4 regions of the Salinivibrio sp. SS2 genome follow, and region 2 is predicted to be linked to each of the others. Evidence: predicted binding sites of a transcription regulator. Region 2 holds the regulator's gene; each other region holds the start of a gene.
What was found. Region 2 encodes CRP, which controls carbon source genes, mostly activating them, when cyclic AMP is high. Its sites were predicted from a motif close to TGTGANNNNNNTCACA; they were not measured.
Positions count from the first base shown of each region.

Region 1: nagE (N-acetylglucosamine-specific PTS transporter subunit IIBC) is a predicted target of CRP. The motif match lies at 3,592-3,607, and genes of this name have one in related genera.
Region 3: BGK46_RS17015 (NupC/NupG family nucleoside CNT transporter) is a predicted target of CRP. The motif match lies at 3,414-3,429, and genes of this name have one in related genera.
Region 4: malT (HTH-type transcriptional regulator MalT) is a predicted target of CRP. The motif match lies at 4,424-4,439, and genes of this name have one in related genera.

Region 1 covers NZ_MEBP01000080.1:25,603-31,859, reverse strand. The annotation lists gene glnS (glutamine--tRNA ligase) at 35-1,702, opposite strand; gene nagE (N-acetylglucosamine-specific PTS transporter subunit IIBC) at 1,915-3,426, opposite strand; gene nagB (glucosamine-6-phosphate deaminase) at 3,728-4,528, shown strand; gene nagA (N-acetylglucosamine-6-phosphate deacetylase) at 4,540-5,676, shown strand; gene nagC (DNA-binding transcriptional regulator NagC) at 5,684-6,257, shown strand, end outside.
Region 2 covers NZ_MEBP01000097.1:12,201-18,457, forward strand. The annotation lists gene BGK46_RS11950 (ABC transporter ATP-binding protein) at 21-1,949, shown strand; gene BGK46_RS11955 (TIGR02444 family protein) at 1,892-2,437, shown strand; gene BGK46_RS11960 (hydrolase) at 2,424-3,386, shown strand; gene BGK46_RS11965 (YheU family protein) at 3,534-3,752, shown strand; gene BGK46_RS11970 (phosphoribulokinase) at 3,812-4,681, shown strand; gene crp (cAMP-activated global transcriptional regulator CRP) at 4,933-5,565, shown strand; gene BGK46_RS11980 (hypothetical protein) at 5,695-6,257, shown strand, end outside.
Region 3 covers NZ_MEBP01000145.1:57-6,313, forward strand. The annotation lists gene BGK46_RS17000 (fasciclin domain-containing protein) at 55-549, opposite strand; gene BGK46_RS17005 (hypothetical protein) at 920-1,225, shown strand; gene yjjG (pyrimidine 5'-nucleotidase) at 1,293-1,976, opposite strand; gene BGK46_RS17015 (NupC/NupG family nucleoside CNT transporter) at 2,120-3,343, opposite strand; gene BGK46_RS17020 (BCCT family transporter) at 3,986-5,602, shown strand; gene BGK46_RS17025 (DUF294 nucleotidyltransferase-like domain-containing protein) at 5,780-6,257, shown strand, end outside.
Region 4 covers NZ_MEBP01000113.1:16,520-22,776, reverse strand. The annotation lists gene pulA (pullulanase-type alpha-1,6-glucosidase) at 1-1,380, opposite strand, end outside; gene malT (HTH-type transcriptional regulator MalT) at 1,573-4,281, opposite strand; gene BGK46_RS14370 (glycogen/starch/alpha-glucan phosphorylase) at 4,776-6,257, shown strand, end outside.

The DNA of each region.
Region 1 (6,257 bases), on a different contig from region 2:
GCATGCCGGCTTTTTCGTTGCGTAAAGACAAAGGTTACTTACCTTCAATCTTCGCCCATGTGTCACGTAAGCCTACGGTACGGTTAAAGACTAATGCATCCGCACGACTGTCTTTGTTATCCGCACAGAAGTAGCCCGTGCGCTCAAATTGATAGCCAGCTTCAGGCTGCGCGTCTTTCAAGCTAGGCTCAACGTACCCGTGCATCACTTGCAAAGAGTCTGGGTTAATCGTCTCTACGAAGTTTTCTGCACTTGCAGGATTTGGCACAGTAAAGAGGCGATCGTACAAGCGGAACTCAGCCGGAACAGCATCTGTGGCCGATACCCAATGGATTACCCCTTTTACTTTACGTCCATCCGCAGGGTCTTTTCCTAGCGTCTCTGGATCGTAGCTACAATAGACCGTAGTGATGTTTCCGTGCTCATCTTTCTCGCAACGCTCGGCTTTGACTACATAAGCATTACGTAGGCGTACTTCTTTATCCAACACCAAACGCTTATATTTTTTGTTAGCCGATTCACGGAAGTCTTCGCGCTCAATCCAGATCTCGCGAGAGAAAGGCACCTGACGCTGTCCCATCTCTGGTTTGTTTGGATGGTTAGGGGCACTTAGCCATTCAACGTCATCCGTTTTGTTTTCAATCACTAGCTTGATAGGGTCTAGAACGGCCATCGCACGCGGTGCGCGTTCATTCAGATCATCGCGAATACACGACTCCAGTGCACTCATTTCGATGATGTTATCTTGCTTGGTGACACCAATTCGTTTGCAGAACTCACGAATAGACGCTGGCGTATAACCACGACGACGTAGACCAGAAATCGTCAACATACGTGGGTCATCCCAGCCATTGACGAGCTGCTCTGACACCAGTTGGTTGAGCTTACGCTTGGACATCACCGTGTATTCCAAGTTTAGGCGACTAAACTCGTACTGATGCGGGGTGCAATCGATGGTGATATTTTGCAACACCCAGTCGTATAAGCGGCGGTTGTCTTGGAACTCCAGCGTACATAACGAGTGAGTGATCCCTTCCAATGCATCCGAGATACAGTGGGTAAAATCATACATCGGATAAATACACCACTTATCACCCGTCTGGTGGTGATGAGCAAAACGTACGCGATAGATAACCGGATCGCGCATCACCATGAAAGGTGACGCCATATCGATTTTGGCGCGAAGACACGCAGTGCCCTCGGCAAATTCGCCCGCGCGCATTTTTTCAAATAATGCGAGGTTTTCTTCCACCGCACGATCACGATAAGGGCTCGGCTTGCCCGGCTCTGTCAACGTACCACGGTACTCGCGGATTTGATCTGGGCTCAATTCATCGACATACGCCAACCCTTTTTCAATCAGTTCAACCGCAAAGCCGTACAACTTATCAAAATAGTCTGATGAATAGCGCTCTTTACCTGCCCACTCAAAGCCAAGCCATTGCACGTCGCGTTTGATCGAGTCAACGTACTCAACGTTTTCTTTTTCTGGGTTGGTATCATCAAAGCGCAAATTGCACTCACCTTGATAATCCTGTGCAATACCGAAGTTCAGGCAAATAGACTTAGCGTGACCGATATGCAGATAGCCATTAGGCTCCGGCGGGAAACGGGTCACGACTGATGTGTGTTTTCCCTCCGCCAAATCTTTATCAATGATTTGACGAATAAAATTGGTTGGACGAGCTTCAGCATCACTCATCAAGGTTACCTCGTATCAAAACAGTGCGAATTTTACAGCTACATGGATACTATGATCTCTTATTCCGGCACTTTACTCAACCAGTTGTTGTTAAACTCACCCTCGCATGCCCCTAAATGCGCTTTTTTTGCTCATTCCACCTGCCGTGCATAAAAAAACGCCCAGCGTTAGCCGGGCGTTTTCGGGTTAAGAGTGTCTTTGTGTGTGGTCGCTTATGGCAATTTCACTGCAGACAAATCTTCATTATCCGGGATTTGCTTCATCTCACCGGCAATGATTTCGGCCAATGGGCCAAGAATGACTTGCAAGTTGTTATCCCCTAACTTCACGACACCCATCGCGCCAATGGCTTTGAGTTTCGCTTCATCGACGATTTCACGGTTTGCTACCGATAGGCGCAAGCGTGTGATACAAGCGTCGATAGATGTCAGGTTTTGGTGTCCGCCTAACGCTTTGAGGTACTTACGTGCTAGCTCACGGTTATCGCTGGTTTCATTTGTATTCGCGTTTCCGGCAGATGCGCCTTCAATGCTGTCATCTTCACGACCCGGGGTTTTCAGGTTCATGGCCATGATAGCCGCACGGAATGTCGCGTAATAAAGCACGAAGAATACCAAGCCCATCACAGGTAGCATGTACCACTCGTTAGCAACGGGGTTTTTTGACGACAACACCAAGTCGACAAGACCTGCAGAGAAGCCAAAACCGGCAGTCCAGTTAAAGGTGGCCGCGATGAACAAAGAGATGCCTGTCAAGAACGCATGCAACACAAACAACACAGGTGCCACGAACAGGAAGGCAAACTCGAGTGGTTCAGTGACACCGGTAAAGAATGAAGCAAAACCGGCTGCAATCATGATAGATGCCACACGTGCTTTGTTCTCTGGACGCGCAGTGTGGTAAATCGCTAGTGCCGCCCCAGGTAGACCAAACATCATCACAGGGAAGAAGCCGGCCATGTACATGCCTGTGGTTCCCTTAATTGCTTCTCCAGAAGCAAGACCTTGTGCGCCCATCCAGAAGCGGCCCAAGTCATTGATACCCACAGTGTCGAACCAGAATACCGCGTTAAGCGCATGGTGAAGACCAACTGGAATCAATAGGCGGTTGAAGAATCCGTAGATACCTGCACCCGCGGCGCCTAAGTTAGTGATACTTTCACCGAAGTGAACCAGACCACCAAATACGACCGGCCATACAAACATCAACACGAACGAAATCGCAATAGCGACGACAGAGACAAGAATGGGAACCAAACGTTTGCCGCTGAAGAACGCCAGTGCTTTTGGCAACTCAACGCCGCTATAACGGTTGTAAAGCTCCGCCGATACCACACCAATTAAAATACCAATAAATTGGTTGTTGATTTTGCTAAACGCCAGCTCATTGTTGTCTAGTGCAACATCCACGAGACCAATTTGGCTTACAGCACCAGGCGCACAAAGCGTGGTGATCACCATAAAGCCGACGAAACCTGCCAAGGCAGCCGCACCATCTTTATCTTTTGACATGCCGTAAGCCACACCAATGGCAAAAAGTACGGACATATTGTCAATGATCGCTGCCCCTGATTTAATCAAGAAAGCAGCCAATGCGCTGTTACCACCCCAACCTGTTGGGTCAAGCCAGTAGCCGACCCCCATCAAGATCGCTGCGGCTGGTAGTACCGCTACCGGCACCATCAACGCACGACCTATACGTTGCGCGTATCCAAGAATATTCACCTTCGTTCCCCCTATGTGTTCTCAGAGCCATGCCGCAGTATTTGTTGTTTTCTGCGTCTGGCGTATCGCGTGAGATAATGACCAAAGCACTTTTTTTGTCAAACAATGTTAGTCAATTGCAGTTTATGCCAATAAATTCGCCTCGCAAATTAAAACCCCCTTATTTGTGAGATTTATCACCGATCCACACCAAACACAGAGAAATATGTTAGCCAGATCATAAAACTTATTTTATGATAAAAATAAATGAGCATATTCGTTATGCTGTACCCGTAAGCCCACTGATTTATCGAGGTGTCCTGTGCGACTCATTCCATTACAAACCAGCCATGAGGTCGGCCTATGGTCGGCTAGATATATCGTTGATACTATTAATAAATTCGCTCCAAGCGCCGAACGCCCATTTGTGCTCGGATTGCCAACAGGCGGTACGCCACTGAATACTTATAAGCAACTGATCACCCTGTTCAATCAGGGCGAAGTGAGCTTTGAGCATGTGGTAACGTTCAACATGGACGAGTACTGCAATATCCCAGCCGATCATGACCAATCATATCGCACCTTCATGTATGAAAACTTCTTTAAGCATATTGATATTAAAGAAGAAAACATCAACTTACTGAACGGAAATGCGAGCGATGTTGATGCGGAATGCAAACGTTATGAAGACAAGATCAAATCCTACGGCAAGATCCACCTCTTTATGGGCGGTGTAGGTAACGACGGTCACATTGCGTTTAACGAGCCTGCCTCTTCGCTGGCTTCTCGGACACGGATCAAAACCTTGACCGAAGATACCCGTATGGCAAACTCTCGCTTCTTTGATAAAGATATCAATCAAGTACCTAAGCACGCGCTTACCATTGGCGTCGGGACGCTACTCGATGCTGAAGAGATCATGATTTTGGTCACTGGCCACAATAAGGCTCAGGCGCTTCAAGCAGCAGTGGAGGGGTCAGTCAATCACTTATGGACTGTTTCCGCGCTGCAGCTGCACCCTAAAGCCATGATTGTGTGCGATGCGCCTTCAACTGCCGAACTAAAAGTAAAAACAGTGAAGTATTTTCAGGAGCTTGAAGCCCAGAACATTCATAATTTATAAGGAATAACAGCATGTATGCGTTAACCCACTGCCGGATTTTTACTGGTCATGAAGTGCTTGATGACCACGCTATTGTCATCCGTGACGGCGTGATTGAGGACGTTTGCCCGCAACATGCGCTGCCGACAGAGATAGAAAAACGCTCACTCGACGGAGCTTACGTTAGCCCGGGCTTCATTGATCTGCAGCTTAATGGTTGCGGTGGTGTCATGTTTAACGATGCGATCACAACAGACACTATCGAAACCATGCACCAAGCAAACTTGAAGTCTGGGTGTACCAACTTCTTACCAACTCTGATCACGAGTTCAGATGATGACATGCGTGCGGCGATCAACGCGATGCGCGAGTACAAAGCCCACCATCCGCATCAAGCCTTAGGCTTACACTTAGAAGGGCCTTACTTAAACAGCGCAAAAAAAGGGATCCACAGTCTCGACTATATTCGCCCCAGCAACGACAAGATGATTGCGTATTTGTGCGACAACGCCGACGTGATTACCAAATTGACGCTGGCGCCCGAACTCGCACCCAAAGCGCACATTCAGGCCCTCACCAAAGCAGGCATTGTCGTTTCCGCCGGTCACACTAACGCAACCTATGAGCAAGCACGCGAAGGCTTTGCTAATGGGATTGGGTTTGCGACCCACCTGTTCAATGCAATGACGGCCACAACCGGTCGCGAGCCCGGCATGGTTGGCGCGATTTATGATACGCCCGAGGTTTACACCGGCGTTATTGCTGACGGCTTCCATGTGTCTTACGCCAACATTCGTCTTGCACATAAAGTAAAAGGTGAGAAATTAGTGCTAGTTACTGATGCTGTGGCACCAGCAGGAGCCGACATGGATCACTTTATTTTTGTAGGCAAGAAAGTATATTACCGTGACGGCAAGTGTGTTGATGAGAATGGTACACTTGGCGGCTCTGCACTGACGATGAACGAAGCGGTTCGTAATAGTGTTGAGCATATAGGTATCGCCTTGGATGAGGCTCTGCGCATGGCAACGCTGTATCCTGCGCGCGCTATTGGTGTCGATCAGCTTTATGGCAGTATTCGCCCGGGGAAAATTGCGAATCTTGCTATTTTTGATCGTACACTCAACATCCAAGCGACGGTGGTTAACGGACAATATACACATAGCTAGGACATTTATGACTGGCGGACAAATCGGGAATGTCGACCTGGTAAAGCAGCTCAACGGAGCTGCCGTTTATCGGTTGATCGATCAACAAGGGCCCATCTCTCGCATACAAATTGCAGATGTGAGCCGTCTAGCACCCGCAAGTGTGACAAAAATAACCCGCCAATTGCTCGAACGTGGCTTGATCAAGGAAGTGGCTCAGCAAGCGTCAACCGGCGGTCGCCGAGCTATTTCTTTGACCACAGAATGCGCCCCATTTCATACCCTTGCGGTAAGACTGGGGCGTCATTTTATCGAGCTTTCACTCTATGACTTGAGTGGGACATCGCTTGCTGAACACGGGGAAGCTTTTCACTATCACGATCAGAACGAGTTAGTGAACGGCCTGATTCAGATTCTGAGTCAGTTTATTGACACCCACCAACAATCCATCAAAGAGCTGATTGCCATATCGGTCGTGATGCCCGGCCTGATTGATCCTGAATCTGGGGTCGTCGAATATATGCCTAACATCACGATTCAACAGCTGGCCCTTGCCGACACACTCCGTGAGGAGTTTGGTGTGCAGGCGTTTATTGGTAACG
Region 2 (6,257 bases):
CACTAGCGCACTGAATAATCATGATTAGCTTTTCTGACATCCAATTACTGCGCGGTGGCAAGCCACTGCTCGATCATACCTCTGCCACCATCCATCCCGGCGACAAAGTCGGATTGGTCGGCAAAAACGGCTGTGGCAAATCCAGCTTGTTTGCACTGCTTCGCCACCAGCTGACGTTAGATGCGGGCAGCTATCATTATCCTAGCCAATGGCAAGTAGCTTGGGTGGCACAAGAAACGCCCGCACTGGAAAAAAGTGCGCTCGAGTATGTCATTGATGGCGATGCCGAATACCGTGAACTGCAGATGGCCTTAGCGGATGCGGAACAAAGTGATGACGGTCATGCCGTGGCGACCTTACACGATAAACTGGATGCCATTGGTGGCTACAGTATTGAGGCGCGCGCCGCCAGTTTGCTCGACGGTTTGGGCTTTAGTCAGGCGCAAATGCAATGGTCACTCACGCAATTTTCGGGCGGCTGGCGGATGCGCTTAAACCTTGCCCAAGCACTGCTGTGTCGTTCCGACCTCTTGCTGCTTGATGAGCCAACCAACCACCTCGATTTAGATGCCGTGATGTGGCTGGAAAAGTGGCTGCAGCAATACCCCGGTACCTTGGTGCTGATTTCCCACGACCGGGACTTTTTGGATCCTGTCGTCAACCGTATTATTCATATTGAGCATCAACAGCTAAATGAATACACGGGCAATTATTCCGACTTCGAGCAGATGCGGGCGCAGAAGCTGGCGCAACAACAAGCGCAGTTTGAAAAGCAAAAAAAGCAGATTGCCCACATGCAATCTTACATCGACCGCTTTCGTTATAAAGCCTCAAAGGCGCGCCAAGCGCAAAGCCGGATTAAGGCACTGGAGCGGATGGAAAAGGTGTTGCCGGCGCAATACGATAATCCATTTAGTTTTACCTTTTTCACCCCAGATGCGCTCCCAAATCCTATCTTGATGATGGACAAAGTCGCTGCGGGGTACGACAAGACACCGATTGTGGAAAATATCCGCCTCAACCTGGTCCCTGGCGCGCGTATTGGTTTGTTAGGCCGCAATGGTGCGGGTAAGTCTACGCTGATCAAACTTCTTGCTGGCACCTTGCCAGCCATGGCCGGTGAGCTCAGTTACTCCCAAGGGGTAAAAATTGGCTATTTTGCGCAGCATCAACTCGACACGTTGCGCATTGACGAAACCCCACTGCAACATATGAATCGCCTTGCGCCCACCACAGCCGAGCAAACGCTACGTGACTTCTTAGGGCGCTTTGGCTTTCAGGGTGATAAAGCGCTTGAGACCATTGGCCCCTTTTCGGGAGGCGAGAAGGCACGCTTGGTATTAGCGTTATTGGTGTGGCAAAAGCCTAACCTGCTGCTGCTTGACGAACCGACTAACCACCTTGATTTAGATATGCGCCAAGCCTTGACGCTTGCCCTACAATCGTTTGAAGGGGCGATGGTGATCGTAAGCCATGATCGCTTTTTGCTGCGCGCGACCACCGACGATCTTTATCTTGTCGACAACGGCGCGGTGCAACCCTTTGACGGTGACTTACACGACTACCATCGCTGGCTTGGCGAGCAACAGCGTGCCGACCGCGCGGAAAGTAAAAAACAAAACGCCGATGACAAAGCCGCCCCCCAGCAACGTCAGGTCGATCGTAAGGCACAAAAGCGTCGCGAGGCCGAACTTCGCCAAAAAACAGCGCCACTTCGTAAAAAAATTGACAGCCTAGACACAAAAATCGAACAGCTCTCTGCCATTATTGCCGATGCAGAGACCAAACTGGCCGACCCAACAATTTATGGCGCAGACCAAAAAGCCCAACTCGCGGAACAATTACAACGCCAGGCTGATGCCAAATCAGCGCTGGAAGAGGTAGAGCAAGAATGGATGGAGCGACAGGAAGAACTGGAAGCCATGGAGGCGGCATTCAATCAAGCCTAATTCCCGGCCAAGCGAATGCAGCCGACCTGTGGCAGTTTTGTTTGCAACACTATGGCAAGCAAGACGTCAAACAGGCGTGTCTTAAATTGCAAGATCAGCATCAGGGCAACGTCAACCTTGCCCTGTTGCTGGCTTGGCTGGAAAGCCATGGCTATGGCCTAGCCCCAGAGAGCCTCAGCCAACTTAAACAATCGCTCAGCCGCTCTGAGCATTTGCTGATTGCCTACCGCAACCTACGTCGCGATATCAAACCGCGCGTTGGCGCGGGACAATATAAAAAAATGCTGAATTTCGAGCTCAGCCTCGAGAAGTTCCAACAACAAGACCTCATCCACGCCTTGAATCAACAAACATGGCTGACCGAGTCGCCCTCGCCGTTGGCGTATTATTGCCGTCAGCTCTCGCCCTCGGCCAAATCGCTCTATCCCACTCTGCGCGCCGGTGTGGTTAAAGAAGATGATCAAGGAGACGCTAATGACGCCCTTTGAACCGATTCCCAGCGCCCGTAATCCTCATCTACAAACCATCATGCCACGGCTGATGCGGCGGCAACCCGTGATCTCCCCTTTGTGGCAACAGCTGGATTTACCGGATGGTGATTTCGTCGATCTCGCTTGGACACAGACGCCTCAGCCCGGCCAACCGATAGTGGTGCTTTTTCATGGCCTCGCTGGCAGTTTTCATAGCCCGTACGCGAATGGATTACTGGCTGCTTTTCAGCGCCAAGGCTGGTGCGGTGTGGTGATGCACTTTCGTAGTTGCAGTGGCCGCTTAAACCGCGTCCCGCGCACTTATCACTCAGGCGAGACACAGGATGCGCGCTATTTTTTGACCACATTGCGCATGCGTTATCCTCAGCATCCCATTCATGCCGTGGGCGTATCGCTAGGCGGCAACATGCTGGTGCGCTATTTGGCAGAGTATGCGGATGATCCGATTGTCTCCAGCGGCTGCGCAGTGTCACCCCCCTTAGACCTTGCCGCCTGCTCGTTACGCATTCAGCAAGGGTTCTCACGTGTCTACCAAGCGTACCTACTCCGCTCGATGCGGCAAACCCTGTCAGATAAGCTTACGCGACACGCCCAAGTAGGTCGCTGGCAAGCTGGCGAGCAGCCCCGTATTTCGACCTTATTCGAGTTTGATCAAACCGTCACCGCACCACTGCATGGGTTTGAGGACGCACATCATTACTACCAGCAATGCAGTGGCTTATCCGTATTGCCTGCGATCCGCGCCCCTTTGACCATCATTCATGCCAAAGACGATCCTTTTATGACTGATGCGGTGATCCCAACCACGCCATTACCGGCCAATATACGCTATCAACTCACTGACCATGGCGGACATGTTGGGTTTGTCACTGGCCATTGGCGTGCACCGCGTTTATGGTTGGAAGAGGCAGTGCCCGCGTGGATAGCTGAGCAACTCGGCACCTGATGCCCCAATCGTCACGATAAATTGTGACTAAATCGACATAGACACACTGCACCTACACGCATAATTCGGTAAAATGGGAGCTAATTCACAACCTAAGCATGGAGATGGCGTCCGTGCCATCCCGATGTCAGCAAAAGGTGATGTAGTATGATGGTTCCATGGCAATCTGTGCCAGCCGAGACCTTGACCAATTTAATTGAACACTTTGTGTTGCGGGAAGGGACAGATTACGGTGAGCAGGAAGTCAGCTTTGCTGAGAAAGTTGAACAAGTGCGTGAACAATTAAAATCCGGCGACGCCGTGATTGTATACTCTGAGCTGCATGAGACAGTGGATATTCGTCGTCAGCGCGATCTCAGACCGTAACACCGCCTCCCCTTGTGGGCTGCGGTGTAAATTCAGACTGATCAATGACAGGGCTCGTCATGTCGGCTAAACACCCAATCATCGCTGTGACCGGTTCATCCGGCGCAGGCACAACCACGACCTCCGAAGCGTTTCGTAAGATGTTCAATATGATGAACATCAAAGCCTCTTGGTTAGAGGGCGATAGCTTTCACCGCTTCACGCGGCCAGAAATGGATGTTGAGATCCGTAAAGCCCGTGAACAAGGTCGTCATATTAGCTACTTTGGTCCCACGGCCAACGACTTCCCACGCCTTGAGCAATTTTTTAAAGAATATGGCGAACAAGGCACAGGTAAATACCGTCGTTATCTACACACCTTTGATGAAGCCGTGCCTTATAACCAAATGCCGGGCACCTTCACCCCCTGGCAAGATCTGCCTGAAAATACCGACGTATTATTTTATGAAGGCTTGCATGGCGGGGTGGTGGATGGTGACGTCAATGTCGCCCAACATGTTGATTTACTAATCGGCATGGTGCCTATCGTTAACTTGGAGTGGATTCAAAAGTTTGTCCGCGATACGCGCGACCGAGGCCATTCCCGCGAGGCTGTCACGGACTCGATCGTGCGCTCCATGGATGATTATTTGCACTACATTACGCCGCAGTTTTCTCGCACACATATTAACTTCCAACGTGTCCCGACCGTAGACACATCCAACCCGCTGAATGCAAAAGGGATCCCTTCACTCGACGAAAGCTTTGTTGTGATCCGCTTTCGTGGCATGAAGAACGTCGATTTTCCTTATTTACTGCAAATGATCAGTGGCGCCTTTATGTCTCGGCACAACACGCTGGTCGTGCCCGGCGGTAAAATGGGATTTGCGATGGAGCTGATTATTCGCCCCTTGATCCAACAGTTGATTGAGAAAGGCAAGATAGGTTAACCGCCGTAGCGCACTTAACGTGTATTACTTCTCAGGTCGTGATCTTAGCCACATTTTTGCCGATTTTTTAGGCGGTTGGCTTAGATCAAAATCAAGAAATCCAGATAGAAAAAAGATACACTCTTGTTAACATACAGTGAGCTTGTAGCCTGCGCCAAGACCTCGTATTCTGTGCATTGGACTGATGGGTTTCCATTCAGACAAAGACAGGACGTCGTTGCCGGGCAACACATGCAGAGGAAATAAGTTATATGGTTCCAGGAAAACCTCAAACAGACCCTACACTCGAGTGGTTCCTTTCACATTGTCATATTCACAAGTACCCGTCCAAAAGTACTCTGATCCATGCAGGGGAAAAGGCGGAGACCTTGTACTACATCGTGAAAGGTTCTGTGGCCGTACTAATCAAAGATGAAGAAGGCAAGGAGATGATCCTGTCTTACCTTAACCAAGGTGACTTCATCGGCGAACTTGGTCTGTTCGAAGAGGACCAAGAGCGCACCGCATGGGTACGTGCGAAATCACCTTGCGAAGTGGCAGAAATTTCATTCAAGAAATTCCGCCAGCTGATCCAAGTTAACCCAGACATTTTGATGCGTCTGTCCTCTCAGATGGCGCGTCGCCTGCAAGTGACCAGCCAGAAAGTGGGAGACCTTGCCTTCCTGGACGTGACCGGCCGCATTGCGCAAACCCTACTTAACTTGGCGAAGCAACCTGACGCCATGACTCACCCTGACGGCATGCAAATCAAGATCACACGTCAAGAGATTGGTCAGATTGTTGGTTGTTCGCGTGAGACGGTTGGGCGTATCCTTAAAATGCTGGAAGAGCAGAACCTTATCTCAGCTCACGGTAAAACCATTGTGGTTTACGGCACACGCTAATCCTCGCGTGTTGCGACAAAACCGGCGCTTTTGCGTCGGTTTTTTTGTTTTTATTGACTGGAAACTAATTACCTAAGTTCTACACTTCAGAAACGACCCATCTAACAACTGATTAACAGGATGTCGTTTATGAGAAGCTTACGTCAAACCCTTGCTGCATTGCTACTCGCGGCGGTTTCTTCAACTGCTGCGGCGAATATCACCATTGTCCATCCAGAACCACGGGCTGGCTCTGCCCTCGATTTATACGCTATCGACTTGATTGAGTTTTTAGCGGAAAAATCGGGTGAGTCTGTCACTTTACAGGCCTTTCAAGGCCAAATTGGCTCTCAGTCTCGTAAAGTGGAAATGCTAAAACAAGGACGACTGACGGTAGATTGGCTCGGGGCCGACCGTACCCTTGAGTCAGAGTTACTTCCCATCCGTTATCCAGTCTTTCGGGGTCTATTAGGCCATCGCTTGTTCATTACCAATCAAGCCACCGAACCCAAGCTTGCACAAATCAGTGACCAAGCTGGGCTCAATAATCTGACCATGATCCAAGGGCAAGGCTGGGCGGATGTGAAGGTCTTGCAGTCGGCGGGATTTCGGGTTCGAGAAATCTCAAGCTTTGAGAATATCTTTAAAGGCGTCGATACCGGACGGGCCGACCTCTTCCCGCGTGCGCTTATCGAGCCTTTTAGCGAGCTGGC
Region 3 (6,257 bases), on a different contig from region 2:
GACCGCACAGGTCAAATCACTATCTGTACAATCGTAGGCTCAGTAGCGTGGTCGCTAAGGCATGATCACGGTATCAATCACATGTATCACGCCGTTTGACGTCATAATATCGGCTTTGGTCACGGTCGCGTTATCGACTTTAACTTTGCCATAAGAGGTCTTAATCATAATGTCACTGCCTTGTACCGTGGTGGCGGACGACATATCCATCACTTGTTCTGCGGTCACCTTACCCGGTACGACATGATAGGTGAGGATATCGACCAGCTTATCCTTGTTTTCGGGCTTGAGAAGCATGTCGACCGTCCCCTCTGGCAGCTTAGCGAATGCCGCATTCGTGGGCGCAAAGACCGTAAATGGTCCTTCTCCTTTGAGGGTATCCACTAACCCTGCAGCTTTGACGGCGGCGACAAGGGTAGAAAAGTCATCATTTTTTGCAGCTGTGTCCACAATATCGTGGCCGCCTTTGTGGTGCGCAGCCATCGCGCTTCCCATTCCTAGAATCAGGGCGGCAGTCACCGCAAATTTCGTGAAGGTACGTTTTAACATGTTGCTCTCCTTTTCATCGATTGATCATTCCTCACCAAACCATCATCAGCAATGACAGTGAGTGACTGCTCAGGAATGTCGTGGCTCTTGGCAAAACGGGTGAAAGGAGAAAGAAGATCACTTTTGGAGGTAAGGATAGGCACATATCTGTGATCTTCTACGCTTGATTGATCGTGAAATCACGTGCAATTTTTCGAACAAGTCATTCGCATAACTGTGATTGTGAGCACACTTTTATCGGCGTACATTCTCTCTCGTCCCGCGACGAAAGGTCGCAAAGAAAATCTTCAAATAGAGACATTGTGGTGACAATTGGTCACCGAGATTGGCGTTTAATAACAATCAATCGACAACGAGAGAGGAAACAACCATGAAAAAATTAGCAGCTATTTTTGCACTGACACTCGCATCAACCTCAGTAATGGCGAGCGGCCTTAACCTTGACGTACAACCTGCAGAAGGCGGTGCTTGGGTATCAGTGACTGAACAAGGTCAAGCCGTTAAAGGCGCGAAAGTAACCAGCTCAAAAAGCGTGGACACCAAAGTGACTGACGAATCAGGTCGTGTATTCATTTACAGCCAAGACCAAAACAGTGGTTCAGTGACTTATGTTGCAAATACCGACCAAGGCCAACAAGCAGAAAAAGCCGCTTTTGTTGCTGGTGACCGCAGCTAATTTGCCCCACTAGGCAAAGACATCGTTGGAAAGCAAAAAAGAGAGCATTGGCTCTCTTTTTTTATGATTAGGCGTTGTCAGGCATGAGCCACGCTTGGAGTGCATGCAGTGAGTCCACTTGGTGGGTAGGCGTCACGCCTTCTGGTAGTGGCTTTTTGTCGCGATTCAACCAGCATGTGTCTATGCCTGCGCGCATGCCACCGAGGACATCTGCCATTGGATTATCGCCGACCATGAGGATTTGAGACTTAGGTGGATGGCCCATTTTTGCAAATGCATGCTCGAAGATGCGAGGGTCAGGTTTGGCAAAACCGACTTGCTCGGATACCACGAGAGTAGATATGGCGGGCTTGAACCCTGTTTTTTCCAAGCGCACATCCTGTAACGCGGTAAAGCCATTGGTGATAATACCAATGTGTGCGTGTGGACGAATCGCGTTTAGCAGTGCTTCTGCGCCTGGGAGTGGCTCACAGATCTCGGCCATCGCATCCAAAAAATGCTGGTTTAGCGTTGTCGGAGCCACCTTGAGCCGCTCTCCCCAGTGGGTAAAGCGTTTGGTTTGCAGCGTGTGTGCGTCTATTTCGCCATTTTGGTATTGCACCCACAAAGGTTTGTTTAGTTCTGAATATTCGGCAAAGGCGTGCTGGTCGAAATCGACATCATAGTGTGAAAACATGCGTTGCAGTCCTGCAAACGCATCAAAGTGAAACAGTGTTTCATCTGCATCAAAAAGAACCCAAGGATACCGCATGGTGACTACATCTCTTTACGTTAAGTAAATGAAGTGTAACAGATGAAGTCTGTTCTCTTCGAGGCTTTTTTGTGCACTCACCGTCCTTGGTGAGAAACACTGAACCATCAGAATGATGGCAAAACTATCCAGCGTGATTGAGGTTATAAAGTCAGATACAGCCCTGCCAATGTTGCGCTCATCAGATTCGCTAAGGTGGCGGCAAGAATGGCACGCATTCCTAATTTGGCGATATCACCTCGGCGCTCTGGAACAATACCGCCCAGTCCGCCCATCAACATCGCGATCGAAGTGAGGTTGGCAAAGCCGCACAGTGCAAAGGTAACAATGGCTTGGCTATGGGGAGAAAGTGCACCTTTTAGGTTCATAAAATCAGCAAACGCCACAAATTCATTCACCGCAATTTTCTTACCAATCAAGGTACCAGCAGTCATTGCTTCCCCCCACGGAATACCGATGAGCCAAGCGACTGGTGCAAACACATAGCCGAATATCCACTCCAGACTCAATTGAGGCATATTGATCATCGGGCCAAGTTTGCCCAACCCGCCGTTGATCAGCGCAATCATGCTGATCACGGCCAGCAAGCTAGCCCCGACTGCCATCGCAATTTGTAATCCACTTAAAGCACCTTGTGTACCTGCATCGATCAAGTTGACAGGCTTATCGTGGTTATCTTGCTCGGCTTGCGCTTGGGTATGACTGATAGGCGTTTCGGTCTGCGGGACCATAATTTTTGCCATCATTAGACCGGCTGGTGCGGACATAAAAGCGGCAGCGATCAGGTATTTCATTTCAACACCGAGGCCTGCGTATCCAACCATGGTGCCTCCAGCCACGGAGGCTAATCCGCCGACCATGACTGCAAATAATTCTGAGCGCGTCATTGAGGCGAGAAAAGGGCGCACGACAAGAGGGGCTTCTACCGATCCGACAAAGATATTGGCAGTGGCTGACATCGATTCAGTGCGCGAAGTGCCGAGTACGCGTCGTAGTACGCCACCGATCAGGCGAATAATCCAAGCCATGATCCCTAAGTGATAAAGCACGGCGATCAGAGCGGAGAAAAAGACGATAGTTGGTAAAACGTTGAAAGCAAAGATAAAGCCAAGTTTAAATTTCGCGAGATCACCAAACAGAAACTCAGCACCAATATCGCCAAAGCTAATTATTGCGGACACGGCTTCTGATGCGTTAGCCAAAATACGCTGACCAAGCGGGACGGAGATAATAAACCCGGCAAAGACGATTTGAATAATGAAAGCGCCACCGACGGTACGCCAGTTGATCGCACGACGATTTTCTGAAAATCCAATCGCGATTAGAAAGAGGACGCTAATCCCCAAAAGGCCGATGCCAAATTGCATGATGCTTGCTCCGCAAACGTTAAACTGGGATGGAAAACGATTGCGGCGGTATTGTACTTATTTTTCTCAGTGTGACAAGTATCACGAATAAATCATATTGTTGCATTATTTTGCATTTTTGTGGCCTGGAGGTTATGTGCTCGTAGGCGAGTCGTGCGAACTCAGAGCTGCTTCACGATAGGTACTTGAACAAACGCATGCTATTCACGATGTCTTTGTGATCCATCAAAAGTTTTGCTGGTGAACATAGGTATTTTTTGTGAGCACTATCAATGAATTCTTTTTATGATACGGCGTATTTCCGCTAAACCTAAAAGAGGAAAGTGTGTGACACGATCCTTTATAGCTCTGAAATAAAGAGTTCAAATGAGTTCTAGGCCGCGTCTAGCCTGGGGTTTGAGTGTATATATTGATTAATAGTTGGTTATAAAATCGACATTTGGTTAGTGCCCTAATTAAATCGTTGCGCATTTATGTTAGGGTAATGAGCTGTGTGGATGTTGCGGTTCTTGCTGCTGGTCAACTTTTTTATCCGCGTTTTGCGATGGAAAGGCCAATTGAGCGCACAGGCCACCGACACTCACAGGCTTCCGAACAAACGGACTAAGGAGTTAACTCGTGAGCGATAAAAGCCATGAAGATATGATGAAACCGGACGGGAAAGTTAACCCGATCGATACTGACTACCAGGTCGGTCAGGATAATGTGGCCGTTAAACTTGGCCCGTTTGGTTTTGATATTCACAACCGAGTATTTATGGTCTCGGGGCTGGCCATTATGGCCTTTGTATTTGTCACTTTGGCATTTCAAAACCAAATCGGCCCTGTTTTTGGTGATCTTCGGGGTTGGTTGACCTCGAATCTAGACTGGTTCTTCCTTTCTGCAGGTAATATTTTTGTTATCGCCTGTCTAGTACTGATTGTGTCACCTTTGGGTCGCGTTCGTCTCGGCGGGACAGAAGCTAAGCCGGATTATAGCTATGCGGGTTGGTTTGCGATGTTGTTTGCCGCCGGTATGGGTATTGGTTTGATGTTCTACGGTGTATCAGAGCCGTTAACACACTTCCAAACGTCATTGGGCGGTACCGCTGTTGATGCAAACGGTATTCGTACCGACTGGGCACCGTTGGGCGCAGCAGCCGGAGATGCTGAAGCGGCTCGACGCCTAGGTATGTCTGCAACGATTTTCCACTGGGGTCTTCACCCTTGGGCCATCTACGCTGTCTTGGCGCTAGGTTTGGCTCTGTTTGCCTATAACAAAGGCTTGCCTTTGACCATGCGTTCAGTCTTTTACCCGCTCTTTGGCGAGCGTGTATGGGGCTGGACCGGCCACGTGATCGATATTCTTGCGATCATCGCGACCCTCTTTGGTCTTGCAACCTCACTAGGCCTTGGCGCCTCACAGGCGTCTGCTGGTCTTCACTATCTGTTTGATACGCCACTGGGTAACACCACAGAGGTGCTGCTTGTCATGGGTATCACCGGTATGGCCATCCTGTCTGTGGTTGCTGGGGTAGATAAAGGGGTGAAACGCCTCTCCGAAGTGAACATGTTGCTTGCACTGCTACTGCTTATCTTTGTGATTGCAGTGGGTCCAACGCTAGCCATTTTGACCGGTTTCTTTGGTAACCTCGCCGCGTACCTAGAAAACTTGCCTGCGCTGTCTATGCCGTTTGCACGTGAAGATGCCAACTTTACGCAAGGCTGGACCTCGTTCTACTGGGCATGGTGGATTTCATGGTCTCCATTTGTAGGTATGTTTATTGCGCGTGTTTCTCGTGGCCGCACAGTGCGTGAGTTCATCACCTGCGTATTGCTGATCCCATCTGCTGCTTGTGTGTTGTGGATGACCGCATTCGGTGGTACCGCGATTGGTCAATTTGTGAACGAAGGTTACACCGCAGTTGTAGACGCTGAACTGTCACTGAAACTGTTTGCAATGTTGGATGATTTGCCGTTGGCATCGATTACTTCATTCATCGGTATCATTCTAGTTATCGTGTTCTTTGTGACCTCGTCTGACTCAGGCTCACTGGTTATCGATACCATCTCTGCGGGCGGTAAAGTGAACGTGCCAGTGCCACAACGTGTTTTCTGGGCGTCTTTCGAGGGCCTAGTTGCGGTGGCGCTTATCCTTGGTGGTGGCTTGGTTGCCCTACAAGCGATGGCGGTTTCAACTGGCTTCCCGTTCACGATTGTACTGCTGGTAGCGACTGCTTCCTTGTTCAAAGGGTTAGCATCAGAGCCGCGCGCTAAGTAACTGTACGTGCTAAGTAACTAACAGTTAGCTATGATGAAAAAGGCAGGCCCTCGGGACTGCCTTTTTTATTACCAACAACCTTGATATGTGATGGGTGAGACTAAGCTTTTAGGTTTCATCTATTGTGAATATTCAATCGCATACCCTTGCACTTTCTCGCAACGCTAGGTGAGCATCATGGAAGCTGAACAAGTTGAAATTGCGACATTTCTTTCCCAATACGCCCCTTTTGAATCGATTCCCGAAGAGGTGGTTGCTGAGGTCGCGCAAAGCATCGAAATTAGTTATCACCGAGCGGGCACGACGATTTTTGCCTACGGCGATGAGATTCATGATTTAGCCATGATCCGTAGCGGTGCTGTCGAGCTGTATCGTCGTAATGGCACCTTGTACAACCGTATCGCCGAGGGGGATATTTTCGGTCAGATGGGCCTTTTGATGAACAACCGGGTGCGTATGCCCGCCAAGGCGATCGAAGACACCTTGGTGTACTTCATCCCTGAGGCGACATTTAACCGCTTGTTTGATGAATTTGAACACTTTGCCGATTTTGTCGAGGTCGAAGACCGGACGCGATTACGTCAGGCGGTATCGAGCCATAATGAAGCCAATGATCTGACGACGTCCAAAGTTAAGAAGCTGATTATTCGCGACC
Region 4 (6,257 bases), on a different contig from region 2:
CGCGGTGCCTTCAGGGTCGGTGGCATAACTGCCTTCAGGCACGGTGTAATGGAAAGGATCGTAACCCCAGTTAAAGCTGTCGTACTGACGCATCGCCGCCATTACCGTTTGCACATAGGGGGTGTCAGCACTGTCTTGGGTGGCTAAATCCGTTAAGGCCGCTCGGATGGTTTGATTGTTGTCGCACTCACTGGCCAGCCTTGGGGTATCTTTCAGTGAGGGGACTTTGTCACATAACGTGGAGAAGCGGTCGGTGACATCGATACGCTGTGCGACGTCTTCGTTGATGGAGGCAATATCAAACACGGGGAGTAGGTGCAAGTGAGTAACCCCAGATTGCGCGAGCGCGGTTAAGTGTTTGACTGGCTCAGTGGTGTTTTGGGTAAAAGCAAGGTACTTGCCGCGCAGATTTTGGGGAGTGGATTGATCGAGCGCGGAAAAATCACGCACGTGCGCCTCATAAATCACGCTGTTGGCGGGATTTTGCTGCGAGTGAGGCGCACTCAGCGTATCCCAACCACTGGGTTTAAGCGCGGGCGCATTCAGATCGACCACCTGTGAATAGCTGGAGTTGGTCGACAAGCTATGTGAGTAAGGATCCGTGACTTCGAGACGCTCGACACGGTGTGTGACAGGGTGATAGACCGACAGTTGATAACGGTAATAGTCACCATGATTCAGCGCCGTGGTGGCAACATGCCAGCTTCCTGACTCGGCGTCGAAGTCCATTTTAATGGGCGTTTGGCGCTGTTTGGGCGCGTTTTGTTCGCTCGCCGATTGATAGGGCACCAGCGAGACTTGCTGTGCGGTAGGGGCCCAAAGACGAAACTCAGTGTGTCCAGCGTCAGGGATGGCCCCATAGTTAAGTTTTTCGGCGTGTTCTGCGTACAAGGCATCAAGCGCGCGGGCCGGTTGCACATCGGTTGCGGTTAATACGGTATCACCGTCTTTGGCGATAGCGAGAAGCTGTCCTTTAAGCCATTGCTTCAGCGCAATATCAGCGTCAACAAAGTCAAAATCGAACCCTTTGACGTTACCTTGCAAATGGGGAAACGATGTCTGCCAATGATCGCGCGTGGCAAGGGTGGATTCGACACTCGCGGTGGCGTTTTCCACCTGTTGTGTGTCCGGGTTATAGCGCATCGTGCCATCAGCGGAGTAATACAAGGTGAGCGAGGTGGCGTTGGTTTGATGAGTGAGCAGGGTATCGGCGTCAGCAAATAGCACACTGGCATCGCTGGTGCCCGCATCACGAACACTGGCGGTTGGGTTGGTATCGACGTCAGGGTTATCGTCATTTAACGGACAGCCTGTTAATACGATTGCCGAGGCAATCGTAAAAGGCAGTGCAAGAGGATGTTTATTTAACAGATGATTCATCAGGTTGACCTTTATGTTTTGTAGGGAGGCCAAGCTTACTGAAAGGTGAAATGTACCAACTGTGATCGCGTTATAAATCAACTGATGAATAAGAAAATATTTCAATAATTCAATAACGTATCACGAAAGGTAGGCGGAGAATAATCAGCGCCTACGCCCTTAGCGAATAGCCAAAGGCGTAGGCTTCATCCGTTAACTACCCATCAGTTGCAGTAGATTTTCTGCAGTGACAATCGCTTCTTTGCGGTTTGCAATATTCAGCTTTTGGTAAAGGTTACGGATATGCGTTTTGATGGTGGTACCGGCGACATCGAGCTCTTGAGCAATTTGTTCATTGCTCAAGCCCGAATAGATGAGCCCAAGGACTTGCCACTCGCGTTGCGTGAGCGAGCTGGTGCGCACTAACTCGGGGACGTTGGGGTGTTTCACCAATTTTTCGACGAAATCTTCATCAAAGTGAACGGCGCGGCTGCGCTGATGACTGGCAATTTCTTTCAGCAGTTGCTGAGCGCGATGACGCTCTAATGCCCCGAGTGCTTGCTGTTGAAGCAATTGGTGCAGTAAGGGCGCAATAGCCTCGCCTTCGATTAAGAAGTTACCCACCATGCCGGTCTGGTTGGTTAGCGTGAGCGCCTCTTGCAGTAGGGTTTTCGCATATTCTTCTTCCTGCTCTCGGCTGGCGAGTACGGCTTCCACAATCAGGTTGCGGTTTTTATCCGTGACTAGGCATGCGCGGTCGGCTTCTTTACGTAAGAAGGCCAACGCCTCGCGGGCTTTGTCATGATGTCCCAGTTGTAAGTACGCACGGGCAATATTTCGCCATTGCAGTTGGCAAAAATGGTTGCTGGCAGTGTCGGGACGCACGGCTTGATGGAGCCATTCATCGATATTGGTGAGCTCATGTTTGGCTTGCCAGTATAAGAGTAGTGACAGCGAGGCATTGGCGGTCCAGTCTACGTGGTAAACCGATTCACGAAGAAGGTGTTCGATATGGTCGATATACTTTGAGGCTTTATCGAGCTCACCACGGCTAATCGCGACGCGAGCCAGCATGGAATAACTGTGCAAGTGTTTGCTCGGCGGCTGCGTTTCCAGCACGCGAAGTCCTTTATGCGCACAGACTTCGGCTTCATCCAATCGATGCCAGCACCATAGAATTTGTGCCCGCAAGCGCAGCGCAAATTCATGCAAAGGGACTTGGTGGAGCTGCTGATCTTCAATCAATTTATCGGCGCTATCCAACAATTCGAATGCCGCTTGCACGTAGCCTTGTGCGAGCAAAATTTCGCTTTGTTGTAAAATCGCCCATAACGCTTGGTGATAGACTTGATGCTGGCGCGCGAGTTTCTCTGTTTGCTGCATCATAGACAGAGCGCGATCAAGCTGCCCAACCACGTGATTTACTTCTCCCACCACGGATGTGGCGACAATGCGACCGCGATAGTTCGCGCTGTCAAGTTGGCTGAGTGCCAGCTCAGCCAGCGCCATCGCTTGGTCAGGGTCATTGCGATTGATGGCAACTTGGGCCAGTAACGCGTTGGCATTTCCCTGATAATCAATATCAAGCGTGATATTACGTTCTTGGTAGGCTTGCTCTGCTTCTGCGAGAAGTTCGCCGACTTCATGATATCTGTGTTGACTCTGCGCTAACCACGCGCGTAGCAGACCTAAGTTGGGGTAGGTGAATAGCAACTGATTACTGATTTGGCCGATAGCCGCCTCTAGGGTCGAGAGCTCTCCACGATTAAACATACGCCAACCATGCTGATTGAGGATATCCGCCATCAAGGTATCGTCTTCGGCGTAGCGGGCGTGGCGCAATGCTTGATGGGGCGTATTCAGCTTTAGCCAAGCCAATGCTGCCTGTCGGTTTAAGTGTTGTTGCTGTTGAGGGATCCGTGCTTGACGCTCATGGGCGAGAAACTCTGCAAATAAATGGTGGAAGCGGAACCAGTTATTGTCTCCTTCCAACGGATAGATGAATAAACCGTAGCGGTTGAGCGATTCGAGCATGCCGAGCGCGTCTTCGCGCTCGGTCAGCGCAAAGACCAGCTCGTCATTAAACATTTCCAGCACGGAAACTTGCATTAAAAACTGACGAGTTTCACTGTCCAGCAGATCGAACACTTCTTCGACCAAATAATCCCAAAGGTGGGCATGGTTAAAACTCGCGCAGGAGGCGGCACTTTGCATCAGGGTCCGTTTTTGATGCTGAGCCTGAATCGCAATTAATTGTAGGGCAGATGGCCAGCCCTCGACGTAGGCACAAAGGGTGCTCGCGGTGGTTTCGTCGACACCATCGGCGACACGTTGATTAAAAAAGCGGGTGGTCTCTTCATTATCGAACGCAAGCAGTTCATTGCCGATCTCGATCATCAGATCGCGAACCCGCAAATTTGCTGTCCCTAGCGGCGGATTCGCGCGCGAGGTCACCACCAAAGTCAGGCTATCGGGCATGTGCTTAATAAAAAAGCGCATTGCTTCGTGAATGTCTTCATTGTCGATCAATTGGTAGTCATCCAATACCAGATAACAGGTGGACTGTAACCCAGCCAGCTCAGCGAAAACATCGGAGAGCAGCGCACGCAGGGATGAGAACTGGCGTTTTTCTGCTAGCTTAACGGTATTGGGGCACCCATCGTGGGTCGCTTTATTTAATGCTTGCAACAAGTAGTTGATAAAGCGGAAGCTGTCGTTGTCGCTGTCATCAATGCTGAACCAGCCGACATGGTTTTGATCGGCGAGCCATTGTGCGGCCATGGTGGTTTTGCCGTAACCTGCCGGCGAGCGGAACAACACCAATTTGTAATGTGGCGCTTGTTGGAGGATATCCAATACGCGCGGGCGCAAGATGGCATTGTAGAGACGGCCGGGACGGGTAAGTTTTGACGGGATCCACATAGCGAGAAGGTCCTTTACAGCGAGTGCGGCTTTGCCGCGTTTATCCTTGTACGCAAGTGTATGTAACTGGTCTGTCACAAACTATGATCCAGCGCTGATAATGGTGCAATTGCTCTATTTTGGTGCAGCTACGCCTTTTAATTGTGATTAAAGTCACTAATTTTATTGTTTCGGATACGGAATATAGAAGATGTTACACGCCAGAGACGATGAATGCCCCCACAATTTGCGTTAGCGCACAAAATTAACAAAAGGGATTGTTCTTTTTTCACAGCCGTATTTTGGTCAGTGTTCCCTCAAATTGTGATTTTTATCACCTCAATATCACGAAATTCCTCCATTGATGAGAGCAAGCTCACTCACAGCTTGTGATGTGGCTCTCTACGCCCTGACAACTCCTCCTTTCCTCCTCCTGTCTCGGGAGGATGTTTGCATCGACAGGCTTGGGCAGGATGACTGTCATCGAGATTTTCTTCCATTACGAGAGCGATGACATGACGCCTAAACAGCAACACGCATTTGATAAAAGCGCCTTTAAAGCCAGTATGACCCAGCATTTGACGCAGCTTGGTCGCACCCCCGAAACCGCTGAGATGCGCGATTGGTATCTCGCCTTAGGCCGCGCGCTGGCCGAACATACCACCAGTGATCTGGTTGCGACAGAAAACGATTTAGCCATCAAACAAGCGAAGAGTGTGAACTACTTATCCCTTGAGTTTTTGATTGGCCGTTTAACGGGCAACAACCTGATCAGCATGGGGCTTTACGATGAAATTGCGGCAGTGGTCAGCGAGTTTGGGTTTGGCCTGACCGATTTGCTTGAGCAAGAGCGTGATCCTTCGTTGGGGAATGGTGGTTTGGGCCGCTTGGCCGCGTGTTTTATGGACTCGCTCGCAGCCCAACAGTATCCAGCGGTCGGCTATGGCTTGCACTATGAGTATGGTCTGTTCCGTCAATCATTTAAAGATGGCGCCCAACAAGAAGCACCGGATGCGTGGCGTGAGCCAGAAGGCTATCCGTGGGAAGTGGTTCGTCCTGACCTTGCCCAAACGGTTGGCTTTTATGGCCACGTAGCGGTGATTGAAGAAAACGGTCACACGCGCCGCGAATGGGTTCCTAGCCTTCATATTCAAGCGATGCCTTGGGATCTGCCTATCGTGGGCTATCAAAGTAATACGGTTTATCCACTTCGCTTATGGGAAGGTCGAGCACTGACGCCATTTGCACTCGATGCCTTCAATGATGGTGACTATACCCGTGCGCAACAAGCCGCGATTGATGCAGGCAACCTGACCAAAGTGCTTTACCCGAACGATAATCATGATGCGGGTAAAACGTTGCGTTTGATGCAGCAATACTTCCACAGTGCGGCCTCCGTTGGGGATATTCTTCGTCGCCATTTAGATGCTGGCCACCCACTGGCTGCCCTTCCAGATTATGAAACCATTCAGTTGAATGATACTCACCCGACTATCGCCATTCCTGAGCTGATGCGAGTGCTGTTGGATGAGCATCATTTGAGCTGGGATGACGCTTGGTCTATCTCCAGCCAGACGTTTGCTTACACCAACCATACCTTGCTTCCAGAAGCGCTGGAGACGTGGAGCGAGTCGTTAATGGCGAACTTGCTGCCGCGTCACATGGAAATCATTTTTGAAATCAACCACCGCTTCTTGCAAGACGTTGCTGCGAAATGGCCGGGCGATGTCCGCAAACAGCAAGTGCTGTCTGTGATTGACGATCAGGGCGAGCGCATGGTGCGCATGGCAAACCTCTGTGTGATTGGCTCGTACGCGGTCAACGGTGTGGCGGCGTTGCACTCTGAGTTGGTAAAACGCGATCTCTTCCCTGAATTTGATGCGCTTTATCCGGGCCGTATCCAAAACGTGACCAACGGGATCACGCCACGTCGTTGGTTGAAGTTCTGTAACCCAGATCTCTCTGCCCTTATCAGTGAAAAAATTGGCGACCAATGG